Regions from separate parts of the Paenibacillus suaedae genome, predicted to be linked through region 3. Evidence: riboswitches for the same ligand, from Rfam matches in the RefSeq annotation. Region 3 holds a riboswitch; each other region holds the start of a gene.
The links. Region 3 has a riboswitch for cyclic di-AMP ahead of kdpF (K(+)-transporting ATPase subunit F). Riboswitches for the same ligand answer to the same signal wherever they lie in the genome.
Positions count from the first base shown of each region.

Region 1 (4,251 bases), on a different contig from region 3:
AAGGGAGAAGGATGAGCGTCTCGTTGACTTGTGCCAACGATTCATGGAGCGTAAACTATATAAATATATTGAAGTTGAACAGATGGATGAAGATTTACAGGGACGATTGCGGGCAGAGTGGTCGCAGATTGGGCTTGATCCGGACTATGAACTTATGTTCGATTCTCCCTTCGATAAGCCCTATGATGTATATCGAAAGGGAGATGCCCGTTCACAGCAACATATTATGCTATGGGGGCGGGATCAGCAAATTGTAGAGCTGTCCAAGAAATCGGATATTGTACGTTCCATTAGCGGCATTCGCCGTGGAAAACACTATATCTATTTCCCAATGGACAAGCTTCTGGAAGTCTCGAATCACCTTACGGAAGATACAAGGCGTATGTTTATACGCCGCAATCATTAGATCGATTTACAAGAAAGAAAAAGGAGCGCATAAACGTGTTATTTGATACACATACGCATTTAGACAGCAGCAATTTTAACGAGGATCGCGATCAGGTTATCGCACGGGCCGTTGAACAAGGGGTGACCCGTATGGTTAACATCGGGTTCAATCGAGAGACGATCCCGACGACGATGGCGTTGGCAGAGAAATATGATTTTATCTATGCAGCCGTGGGCTGGCATCCGGTAGATGCCATAACGATGAAGCCGGAGGATATAGACTGGATCGCCAAGCTAACGGAGCATGAAAAGGTTGTGGCGATTGGCGAGATCGGACTGGACTATCACTGGGATACGTCTCCGAAGGATGTTCAGCACCGTGTATTCCGCGAGCAAATTGGGTTGGCGCGAGAATTGAAGATGCCGATCATTATTCATAATCGTGAAGCGCACGAAGATGTAATCCGCATCTTGCGCGAGGAGAAGGCTCACGAAGTAGGGGGCATCATGCACTCCTTCTCAGGTAGCTGGGAAACAGCGAAGATGTGCCTGGATATGGGCTTCTACCTTTCATTTGGAGGACCTGTTACTTTCAAAAATGCAAAACAGCCGAAAGAAGTACTTGTTAAGGTTCCGAATGATCGATTGCTTGTGGAGACGGATTCCCCCTATTTGACTCCTCATCCGTTCCGAGGCAAGCGCAATGAGTCCGCATATGTTCGTCTTGTTGCAGAGGTTGCAGCAGAGCTGAAAGGTATGGAATTTGAAGAATTTTGCAGAATGACGACTCAAAATGCAATGACATGTTTTGACATCGCATGAAAACGGGCCAAAAACAAGTGAAAAAAAGACATCGGCCATAAAATAAGTGGATTTCATAATGAAAAACGGATTAAGTTACATTTTTTTAACCATTTTTCGCGAAAAACGGAATTGCTACTGTCTTTACAAGAAGATTGCAAACACGATATGATTTCTCACAGATGTTATTACACAATTCAATATTGTTCCAACTAATTCAGTATCGCTTAATCTCCATGAAGTGGAGAGCGGGGGAACCAGAGTGTGAACGACATGACATGAGTACATGTTCAATCACACGGATTAATTCCTTGGGGTGAATTAGGGACGACCGAGCCATGAGCCGGTTGGTTCCGATAGGGCGACTCTCAAGCCCGAACCCGACAGCTAACCTCGTCAGCGTACCGAGAGAGGGTTCCTCGCGTCCTACACTGTTGACGTTTGGGTTTCTATTACGGAAGCCGCGAAAGAGTCTCCTCTTACGAAGGGCTTCTTTTGTTTACTCTCAAACATTCTTTTTTTTGAATAATGAGAATAAAGACGTCATAGGGTGTAAGAAATAGGAGGTGGGAGCAGCCAATACTGAAACGTTGGTACGGAGATTTCGGCATTGTCTTGAACGATTACATGCTCGTTTATGGCAAGTGAAGTCTCTCGTAAACATTCTTGAAATAGTCGCGTCAGATGGAATCATGCAGAGCACTCGACGGCGGGACTATGTAAGGAGGACCGAGAAATGGGACAGATCGTGAACAACGAAACCCATGAACCCCGATCATCCAGCATGTCACTCGCATTGCGATGGAAGCATGAAAATGTGCGTGTTATCACCGTTATTGCAGCTGTAGCAATCGTGATCACATTAATAGCAGTCTTGACTTGGTATAATGTAACGAAGAAGACAGTGGCTGTGCTCGTTGATGGACAAGAGCGTTCAGTCGAAACTCGCCTAGATACGCTTCGCAATGTTTTGGATGAGCATGCGATAGCGCTTGGGGCATACGATGTAGTATCGAAGCCGCTTGATGCAGAAATTGCTGATGGAGATCGAGTTATTATTGAACGCGCTTTGCCTATCCAAATTACAGCGGATGGGAAGAAAGAAACACAATTTACGACGAAGAAGTCGGTGCATGATGCACTGAGTTCGCTGCAAATCCAAGTGAACCCTGAAGATAAGGTATTCCCTTCTAAGCGTGCCTCTATTTCGAAGAACATGGATATTCGCATCGTCCGTGTCAGCAAGAAGATGGAAGAGCGTAAAGTGAAGGTTCCTTATCAAGTGGTGAAGCAGGCAGATGCTACTCTCCTTAAGGGGAAGACCAAGACGGTTCAAGATGGAAAAGAAGGCTTGGTTGTCCAGAAAGTACAGAAAACGTACGAGGATGGTAAGCTCGTATATGCGCAGATGGTCGACAAATCCGTTCATACAAAACAAGTGAATCAAGTGATAGCCTATGGAACGAAGAAGGAACCGGAAGTTGCTGTTCTGTCAGTGAACGCGCAGGAAGACGATTCTGACAATGTTTCCAGTGGCGACAAAGATTTTAACTATAAAAAAGTGCTGAAGAACGTTCAACTGACGGCGTATACGGAATCTGAGGGATCGGCTGGTGCGAAGACGGCATCTGGCGCAATAGTATCAGAAGGTCGTACTATCGCGGTTGATCCGAAGGTCATTCCGCTCGGCTGGTGGGTATATATCGAAGGGATTGGATTCAGACGTGCTGAAGATACAGGTGGCGCGGTCAAGGGGAAAATTATCGATGTATACTTCGACAGCAAGAAGGCGGTCAGCAAATTCGGACGCAAGAAGGGGTACACCGTATACGTGGTTGGCCCAGTCAAGCCGGAATCGAACTAACGCACAAGGTATGCAGCCATGTGTAATTAGGATATAGTAATGAATAATGATTTATGTCATGCTAAGAAGAGGGGACACCCTCTTCTTTTGTTGTTTATTTATGAATGGAGAGCAAGAGAAGGATGCGGAATTAGGAAGCAGCCTTGTGGTGAGAGGAGCAAGCATATTGATACGCGAAGTGATAGTTGTAGAAGGCAAAGATGATACCGTTGCCATTCACCGTGCCGTTGAGGCGGATACAATTGAGACAGGTGGATCGGCGATTAATGATACAACGATAAAACGCATCGCATTGGCCCAAGAGCGCCGAGGGGTTATTATTTTCACGGATCCAGATCATGCGGGGGAGAAAATTCGGAAGACGATAGCAGAACGTGTACCTGGGTGCAAACACGCTTTCCTGCCTAGACATGAGGCGATAGCCAAAGGGGATCTTGGTGTGGAGAATGCAAAGCCAGAAGCGATTCGCCGTGCCTTAGAGCAGGTTCGCTCCGAGATGCCAAGCATGACGTCAGAGCTGACGTGGACGGATCTCGTCGAAGCGGGATTAACGACGCATGCAGGCTCTGCAGAACGCAGACGGCAGTTAGGTGAAATATTGGGCATTGGATACTGCAACGCGAAGCAGATGCTCAAGCGCTGCGGTGTGTTCCAGATCGGACGAGAGGAATTTGAGAACGCCTTGCGGAAGCTGAACCAATTCGAGCAGGAACAATGTGCAGAAGGAGAATAGATGGAATGACGCAGACGAGAATAGATATTGCAACACCGAATCGCACGAAAGACATTATACGCAAGCATGGGTTTTCATTTAAGAAAAGCTTAGGACAGAACTTTCTAATTGATATGAACATTTTGCGCCGTATTGTGGATGCTGCAGAGCTGGATGATGTGACAGGTGCCCTGGAGATTGGGCCTGGGATCGGTGCGCTTACGGAGCAGCTCGCTAAGCGCGCTCGTCGTGTAACAGCAGTCGAGATCGATCAGCGCTTGCTTCCGATATTAGGGGAAGTGCTGGAGCCCTATGAACATGTCCATGTTGTACATGGGGATGTATTGAAGGTGGATTTGCATGAATTGTTCCGCGAACAGTTCCAAGATGTCGAGCGGGTAAGTGTTGTGGCTAACTTGCCGTATTATGTGACGACCCCGATTATGATGAAGCTTCTGGAGGAGCGTCTGCCGCTCAAGAACATCGT
Region 1 is NZ_JAVYAA010000013.1:10,303-14,553, forward strand. Features, by position in the region: gene RQP50_RS28670 (HD domain-containing protein) at 1-406, shown strand, start outside; gene RQP50_RS28675 (TatD family hydrolase) at 442-1,209, shown strand; cyclic di-AMP (ydaO/yuaA leader) riboswitch at 1,403-1,606, shown strand; gene RQP50_RS28680 (3D domain-containing protein) at 1,925-3,052, shown strand; gene rnmV (ribonuclease M5) at 3,219-3,785, shown strand; gene rsmA (16S rRNA (adenine(1518)-N(6)/adenine(1519)-N(6))-dimethyltransferase RsmA) at 3,791-4,251, shown strand, end outside.
Region 1: linked by a shared signal. The riboswitch ahead of RQP50_RS28680 (3D domain-containing protein) and the one ahead of kdpF (K(+)-transporting ATPase subunit F) in region 3 are both predicted to bind cyclic di-AMP.

Region 2 (4,251 bases), on a different contig from region 3:
TGGATTTGTTGGACAAGGCATGCTCGATGTAGCCGTATGCGGTGATGTATTTGCATCCCCATCACAAATTCAAATTTATCAAGCGTTAAAGGCCTCTGCAAGCAAGAAGGGAACGCTGCTCATTATTAAGAACTACAGTGGCGACATTATGAACTTCAAAAATGCGTCGCATCTAGCCAAAGAAGACGGAATTCAGGTCGATTATGTCAAAGTGGACGACGATATAGCTGTAGAGGACAGTCTATACACGGTTGGCCGCAGAGGTGTTGCAGGGACAGTGCTCGTTCATAAAATTGCAGGTGCGGCCGCTGAAGAGGGCTTGGAGCTTGCAGAAGTGAAGGCGATTGCTCAGCACGCGATCGACAACACAAGAAGTATTGGATTCGCGCTTACCTCATGCACAGTTCCAGCAAAAGGAACACCAACGTTCCAGTTGAATGACGATGAGATCGAGTACGGCGTAGGAATTCATGGGGAGCCTGGCATTCGCCGAGAGAAGATCGCTTCTGCTAACGAACTGGCGAAGAAAATGGTTGCGGATTTGTTCCGTGACATGAAGATTACAGCAGGCTCTAAGCAGGAGTTAGCCGTGCTGATTAACGGATTTGGCGGTTCCCCGCTGCAAGAATTGTACTTGCTGGCGAACGCTGTAGTTCGGGAGATTCATGCGCAACAAATTACTCTTGTTAAAGTATTCGTAGGCAACTACATGACAAGTATCGATATGGCTGGTGCGTCGGTGTCGGTTATCCGCTTGGATGAACAGCTTAAGCATTACCTCGAAGCAAGCTGCAATACGCCAGCGCTGCAGGTGAGTGGTTCATTTGAACCAATCCATCCTGAGGAGATGTCCGAAGCAGGAACTGCGAGCCACGAGGTATCTTTTACAGTAGAGACGGACGAGGCCTTCTCGAAGGTCGAACATAATGTGTTCACGGTTAATAACCTGATCTATCTAACAGACAAGATGAGCGAAATCATTATTGAAAATGAAGTTCCATTCTGCGAGTTGGATTCACATGCAGGTGATGGCGACTTCGGTATGAGTGTGGCGAAGGGCTTCAAGCAATTGAAAAGAGAATGGCATGACATCATTGCACATCATTCAGATAACATGGGCAGCTTCCTCCATGCTTGCTCGTTAGTTATTATGGAGCATTGCGGCGGCGCTTCTGGCCCAATCTGGGGTTCAGCATTCCGTGCAGCCAGCAAGTTCGCGGGCGAACGCGTAGAATTGACCGTTTCTGAATTTGCACAAATGATGCAAGCAGTTGTTAAAGGCATTCAAGACACGGGCGAGCGCTCATTTGGAAGAGGAGCTGTAGTTGGGGATAAGACACTTGTCGATGCGTTGGCTCCATTTGCAGATGCGTGGGTACAGAGTGCGTCTGAGGGCGATGATGTGAAGACTGCTTCTGTGAAAGCGGCAGAGGCTGCTGTTCAAGGTGCAAAGTATACAGAGACAATTGTAGCTCGTATGGGAAGAGCGGGGGCGGTTGGCGAACGGAGTCTTGGCTATCCTGATGCTGGTGCCTATGCGCTTGGTGTGATTTTCACAGCGTTGTCCCAAGTGATCAAGTAAGAAGCGAGCGAATTAGGAATAGAACAATTTCCGACCAAATGGAATACTAGAAAAGTAGAACCGGAGTGCAGTCTAGCATACTCCGGTTCTTTTCGTTTGGAAGATATTATAATTAATTACAATATATTTGAAATGATCTCCTGTATTATCCGTGTTAGGATCGGAAACGTACCACAAAACAAGCCGAAGCTCGTCAGAGCGCGGGGGAACCGATTCATTGGGGTGAAGTCGTGTAGCGACAGGGGAGTCCACTTTAACCCGAACCCGACAGCTAACCTCGCAGGCTGCAAAGGGAGAGATGTACAGGATGAAGAAGACATTTAAGAAAGTTGTAATTACAAGTGCGATTGCATTGGCACCGGTTATGGCGGTGAACTCTGCTATGGCAGCACCCGTTAGCCCAGTGCAACAGCCGAATCCAATGATGAACTCGAATTGTTCAAACCTGGGTATGAATATGGACTTTGATAAAGTATTCCAAGATAACTCGGAATTGAAGCAAATCTTGTCCAAATGGATGGAAGCCATTCAAAAAGAAATTGGGAATAAGCCAATCGTTCCGCCTCCCGTTCAAAAGCCAGAGGTGGACAAGCCGGAAGTAAATAAACCAGAAGTTGAAAAGCCAGAAGCAAACAAACCTGAAGTTGAGAAACCTGAGGTAGAGAAGCCAGAAATCGAGAAACCTGAAGTTGAAAAGCCTGAGGTTAACAAACCAGAAGTAAACAAGCCAGAAGCTGAAAAACCAGCAACACCTGGTGACAATAAACCAACTGCGCCACAAGACAACAACAATGCGAACAGTGACTTCGCTAGCCAAGTTATCGATTTGGTGAACCAAGAACGTGCGAATGCTGGTTTGCAGCCATTGAAATCCGATGCACAATTGAACAAAGTTGCGATGATCAAGGCGAAAGATATGAATGATAACAACTACTTTGACCATCAATCTCCAACACTTGGCTCCCCATTCGATCTGATGAGAGCACAAGGTGTCAATTTCAATACTGCTGGCGAGAACATTGCCAAAGGCCAACGTAATCCGCAAGAAGTAATGAACGCGTGGATGAACAGCGATGGACACCGTAAGAACATCCTGAACTCCAGCTTCACTTCCATCGGTGTTGCATACTACAATGGTGTGTGGGTACAATCATTCACAGGCTAACGAGTTAAGTATGTAGATATCACATCAAGAACCTGCAGGTAAATGCAGGTTCTTTTTTTTGTATTTAATCAGGCGCTCTACAAGAGAATAACGAGGAAATTAACAGAAATGAAGTTGATCTTATATGTCTCTGTTGAAGACCGGATTCAGTTTCTTTTCAATGTTATACCAATTGTGCCATTCTGTTGTTGGAACGATGAATTCTCTCATTGCTGCACGCATCCATACAGATCGAGCAAAATTTTTAACATTTATGCGTCTACAGCGATAAATCACTTTGTCTTCATTGGGCAGCTCAACCTGCATAAGCCACGCGCAATAGGACGTGAACGACAACTTATTAAGCTCAAGCATTGACAAGACGGCTGTCGCCATGCGTTCATCTTCCTCTGTTCGCAAGATATGATTCGCATGAAGAAGCATGTGCTCAATGGCACTGAGAAGCTTCTTGCATTCCTCTGGGCCAATGTGTGGACTGCGTACACAAGCAGCCATGACATCTGCGATGTGAGCTGGAGCATGAGCCCATCCTTTAACTTCTACATAATCGCGATAATCGTTCTCCTGCATGCAATAATCAACAACTCGCTTCGCAATGTGTTCATATAAAGGCTTGCTTATATAAGGCTGTTGTTCATCACGCTTCAGAAGCAGTGCGAGTAAGAGGGCGGAGAATGTACGTTGGAAGACCGAATCGTTCTCAGCAGTCCCAATTCCTTTGAAAAGCATTTGGTCTGATAACGTCTGATGAAGAAGCTCTGTTAGTTGTCCAGCGGTCAGGATTTTTTGTGTAATAAGCCATTCATATAATATCCCGTATGCAAGATCATCCCTCAATTCAGGATCTGTAGAGCCAAGTAGGCTGACTACTTGTTGTACGGCTTCATATTGTTCGATTTCTGTTGGTAGCTCATATTGATGATCCATAATTGAGCGCAGCTGCTGCTTGTCCATGAAATGAATCCCCCCATTAAAGATGTTTAGGTATTTGTATTCGCTAATGAATAATCATAAAAAGAATGAGATGATCATTTTAACATGATAGGAAAGAAATGTATATGTAGACGAATGGTAGTAACGAACGAAATCATGGTTTCTAGCAATACGGTATAGTTAGCAAGTAAGGAGGGAATGAATAAGAAACCCCCTGAACATAATCGTTAAGGGGGTGGGCGATAACTTTATACCCAACCGAAGGCTCTAGCGAGCTGAGCCGTGGCGAAGGTGACAGCTATAGCGATTCCAAGCGGAATAACGGCAGATAATATTGTCCATTTTGCACTCTTCGTTTCTTTATAAATGTTGAATAATGTCGTTCCGCAAGGGTAGTGGAGCAAGGAGAACAGCATCATGTTCAATGCAGTCAACCACGTCCACCCATGCTGCAGGAAGATATCCTTGATGTTCTCCATTCCATCTGCATCAACCATTGCCCCAGAGGACAAGTAGCCCATTAGCAAGATAGGTAGGACAACCTCGTTCGCAGGCAAGCCGAGCAGGAATG
Region 2 is NZ_JAVYAA010000006.1:284,500-288,750, reverse strand. Features, by position in the region: gene dhaK (dihydroxyacetone kinase subunit DhaK) at 1-1,582, shown strand, start outside; cyclic di-AMP (ydaO/yuaA leader) riboswitch at 1,754-1,883, shown strand; gene RQP50_RS22660 (CAP domain-containing protein) at 1,890-2,747, shown strand; gene RQP50_RS22655 (DUF2785 domain-containing protein) at 2,868-3,701, opposite strand; gene RQP50_RS22650 (nucleoside recognition domain-containing protein) at 3,929-4,251, opposite strand, start outside.
Region 2: linked by a shared signal. The riboswitch ahead of RQP50_RS22660 (CAP domain-containing protein) and the one ahead of kdpF (K(+)-transporting ATPase subunit F) in region 3 are both predicted to bind cyclic di-AMP.

Region 3 (4,251 bases):
CAACGGAAATCGCAAAGCCGTCTTCAGGTTGTGAAGCAGCCCGATCGTCGGCGTACAACGAAGCAATTTGCCTCAACACATTCGACTCATCATCGCATTCAGCATCCTGCATATCAAGATGGATATCGGGTGGGGTATGCGAAAGGATATGAAGATGCACATCAACTGTCCTATGCCAATCAAGCATAACGAAGTGAACAGTCTGACGCTTGCATGGGCAAGAGGAGGGCTGTTTTTTAATAGCTATCGAGTGATAGGATTCGGGCAAGAAGGAACTTGAACAAGTATCACGTTTGGGTAAACGGGGTAGAACGATGCGCAGTTGTATGCCTGCGCATCGTCAGAAACTTGATTTTCGTTTACAGCTCTCTATAAATTGGTTTCAAGGGGAGAGACATAGCTTCCTGCTTGAATGTGGCTCCAGTTGTATGACGTCAAGCGTGGTTCCGCCTACCAGAGGTAGATCGAGCCACATGCGCATAACGCTTGCTCCCCATGCACGAGGAATGATCGTATCCCACATGATTCCACGCTGCTGCACTTCCCATTGGGAGATCGCCTTGTGAGCTCGTAGACGAGTGCTGCCGCTATAGTTGTGTTCCGCACTGTCGAGTAGCTGTTCACGCGGTTGAAGTCGAATATAAACAAGGTCGGAAGCAAGATGAACGTCCATCTCTTCTGGTTGAACGATTCTGTCTCCATGCTGCTCGCTCCATTTTCCCCAGTGTTCAGATAGCTTGTGACTTAGTAATTGTGCAAGTTCTAGGTCTTGCATATCGTGCCTCCTCTCGATGAGATGCAATATCTGCCGTGCAGATCGAAATCGATTGCAAGCAGCGTCTCAGTTGTTGTGCGTATCCTACCTTTTGGAATAGAGATTGTAAATAGAATCCAATCCAGGAAATCCAAACAAATGGTCAAACAAAGCGTTTACATACAGGTATTTATTTAAATTTCTTTGTTTTTCTCATGAAATCATCGCCGCATAAGCAAAGTTGAGAAATTGCGAGGTAATGATGCTGTAATGAGAGATAAGATGGGATTAGTTGATCACAATTGCCCGGAAATGGAGAAATTATGGTTTTCATTTCATTTACAGCAGGAGGGGGAAAGGCGTAAGATTCAGTTCAGCAACAACAACGTTATCCGTTGCGTCTCAATCGCTGAATTCCGCAGGAAGCGGAAGCGGGGGAACCAATCAAGTGAATGGAGCTGAGTGGACAGTCAGCAGCCACCGTTCGCATGGGGTGAATCCGGCACAGGATTACTGTCCTGGCTGGTAGGGCGACTCTTCGCGCCCGAATCCGTCAGCTAACCTCGTAAGCGTACGGGAGAGGCGCGCCTGATCATATGGCGACGCACCTCTTTCTTGCAAGTAGGGCTTCGGACAGATGAACAGGAGGAACTGGATATGTACGATGCGGACCGGGTCATTACAGTGTTCGCAGGCTGTGAGACGGGGATTGAATTCATACGTCAGTTGAAAGGAGCAGGATATTCGGTGGCGGGAATTGCCCATAATGGGCGATTGGCAAAGCGATTAGAAGGTATTGGCGTTCATTCCATATGCCGGATCAATACGACGGAGCCGAAGGCGTGGGCCGTCCCTCATGTCCCGATTGGCCGAATCTATGTGTTTGAACAGAGCTTTGCGCTTTCCTGCCGGCTGCTTCAAATATGCCGGCAATGGACGACGGATCCGATCACAATCGTGACGAAACGTCATCATCCGCAGTCGATCTACCGATTGCTTGGCGCGAATTACGTCATTTATACGCAATCGGATCAAGTTTCATTTTTACTATCAGATATCATCTAATTAATCCATATAGGCAATGCTCACCGCTGAATCCCATTCATGGGAACGGGGGAACCAACGTTAGTGCGCCAGCTGTACATCTGCAGTTCGCGCAAGGGGTGAATCCGGCACAGGAATCCGTTCCTGGCCGGTAGGGCGACTCTTCGCGCCCGAATCCGTCAGCTAACCTCGTAAGCGTCCAAGGAGGCAGCCTTTATTTCGTCGTGGAACATTACGCGCACGTTTTTTTGACGATGCGCGAAATAGGCCACACGGAAAGGGTCCCTCTTTCCGTGTGGCTTTTTGTGTTGCCTGCGCGTTCCTACTGAGCAGGAAGTCTTGGTAGGAGCGGGATCGCGGCAGCATTGCCTGGAGAGATGAGAACCTTATTCAGGAGGAGGAAGGGACTATGTTTGATGCAGTCATGATGATTCTTCTCGCACTGCTTGGACTAAGCGTATTGGGTATTCTCCATTGGTGCAAGACGGAAGTGGAGGAACGGGGTGATCGCTCATGATGATCGTGTTATTCACCTTAATTACGGCACTGTTCATTTATTTGCTATATGCCTTAGTCAAGCCGGAACGATTTTAGTTTGGGCAGAGTGATTATTGATATTTGTACATTAGAGAAGGGTGGAACGGAACAATGAGTGCAATCGAATGGATCGCCATTGGAATTACCTTATTGCTTGCCTTGGCGATAGCGCGTCCGATCGGAATATATATGGCAGGGGTGTTTGATAATAGCGGAGCTCCAAGACCGCTGGATCTTGTATTTGGTCCGATAGATCGTATTTTATTTAAGTGTTTCGGCATTAAGGATCAATCGCAAAGCTGGAAGGCATACGCCTTTACGGCAGTTGCCACGAACGTGCTGATGATTGTGGTGACGTATGCAATATTCCGCCTTCAAGGGGTATTGCCGCTCAATCCGAATGGCATTCCTGGCATGGAACCGGGAGTAGCATTCAATACGGCGATCAGCTTCATGGCGAATACGAACTTGCAGCACTATAGCGGTGAAAGTGGACTGTCTCCGCTGTCACAAATGACGGGCATTATTTTCTTGATGTTTACGTCACCTGCTACTGCGCTAGCGGCAGTAATGGCCATTATACGAGGGTTGACTGGCAAACCGCTCGGCAACTTCTTGGCAGACCTTGTGCGTTCGATTACGCGCATTTTCCTGCCAATTGCGATCGTTGCCAGTGTACTGTTCATCTGGAATGGGGTTCCGCAATCCTTAAGTCCAATGGAAAGTGCAGTAACTGTTGAAGGAGCAGAGCAGCACATTCCGCTTGGGCCCGTAGGCTCGATGATGTCGATTAAGGAGCTTGGCAACAATGGCGGTGGCCATTATGGAGCGAACTCCGCACATCCATACGAGAATCCGAACGGTGTGACGAATTTAATTCATATTTTACTCATGTTGATGCTGTGCACGGGGCTGCCGTTTGCCTACAGCCGCATGGTCGGCAACAAGAAGGAAGGGCGAGTGCTGTTCGTCTCCATGGCAATCTTGTTCCTCATTATGCTCGGATCATCGCTTACGGCCGAACATATGGGCAATCCTGTGCTGAACACAGCAGGATTAAGTGGAACAGGCAGCATGGAAGGGAAGGAAGTGCGCATTGGCGTTGTGCAATCGTCACTGTATTCGGTCGTTACGACTGCATCGGAGACGGGCGGAGTCAATAATATGCATGACACGCTGACACCACTCGGTGGCTTGATCCCGATGGCGAATATGATGCTGAATACCGTATTCGGCGGCGTCGGTGCTGGATTTATGAACGTGCTGCTGTACGTCATGATCGCCGTATTCCTATCCGGTCTCATGGTCGGACGGACACCTGAATTTTTGGGCCGCAAGCTGGAAAGTAAGGAGATGAAACTGCTGGCGGTTACCTTGCTGGTGCATCCGATATTGATTCTAGTACCGACTGCAATTGCAGTTGCTACACAGGCGGACACCCTGTCCAATCCAGGATTCCACGGATTGTCGCAAGCATTATATGAGTTTACATCATCTGCGGCGAACAATGGATCCGGGTTTGAAGGGTTGGGAGATGCAACGCCGTTTTGGAACATTTCCACAGGTATTGTCATGTTCTTAGGGCGCTACGTATCGCTCGTTACGCTCCTTGCCGTAGCAGGATCGATGGCGAAGAAGCAGCCAATTCCGAACACAAGTGGTACGTTCCAGACGAATACGGCGCTGTTCGGTATCGTATTTGTCGGCACAGTACTTATTGTGGGTGCTCTGACGTTCTTCCCGGTAGTCGTGCTCGGTCCGGTCGCAGAACATCTGACGTTGTGGAAATAAGGGGGAACGGAAAATGAAGACGGAAAAACAGATGAAAACACCTGCGCCATTTGAACCGGCGCGTACGCATACACATCAAGACAAGGAACGGAGCATGTTCCAAGGCAGCTTAATGCGGGCAGCAT
Region 3 is NZ_JAVYAA010000008.1:216,337-220,587, forward strand. Features, by position in the region: gene RQP50_RS25865 (hypothetical protein) at 1-189, shown strand, start outside; gene RQP50_RS25870 (hypothetical protein) at 383-775, opposite strand; cyclic di-AMP (ydaO/yuaA leader) riboswitch at 1,152-1,341, shown strand; gene RQP50_RS25875 (hypothetical protein) at 1,412-1,819, shown strand; cyclic di-AMP (ydaO/yuaA leader) riboswitch at 1,834-2,011, shown strand; gene kdpF (K(+)-transporting ATPase subunit F) at 2,315-2,392, shown strand; gene kdpA (potassium-transporting ATPase subunit KdpA) at 2,447-4,126, shown strand; gene kdpB (potassium-transporting ATPase subunit KdpB) at 4,221-4,251, shown strand, end outside.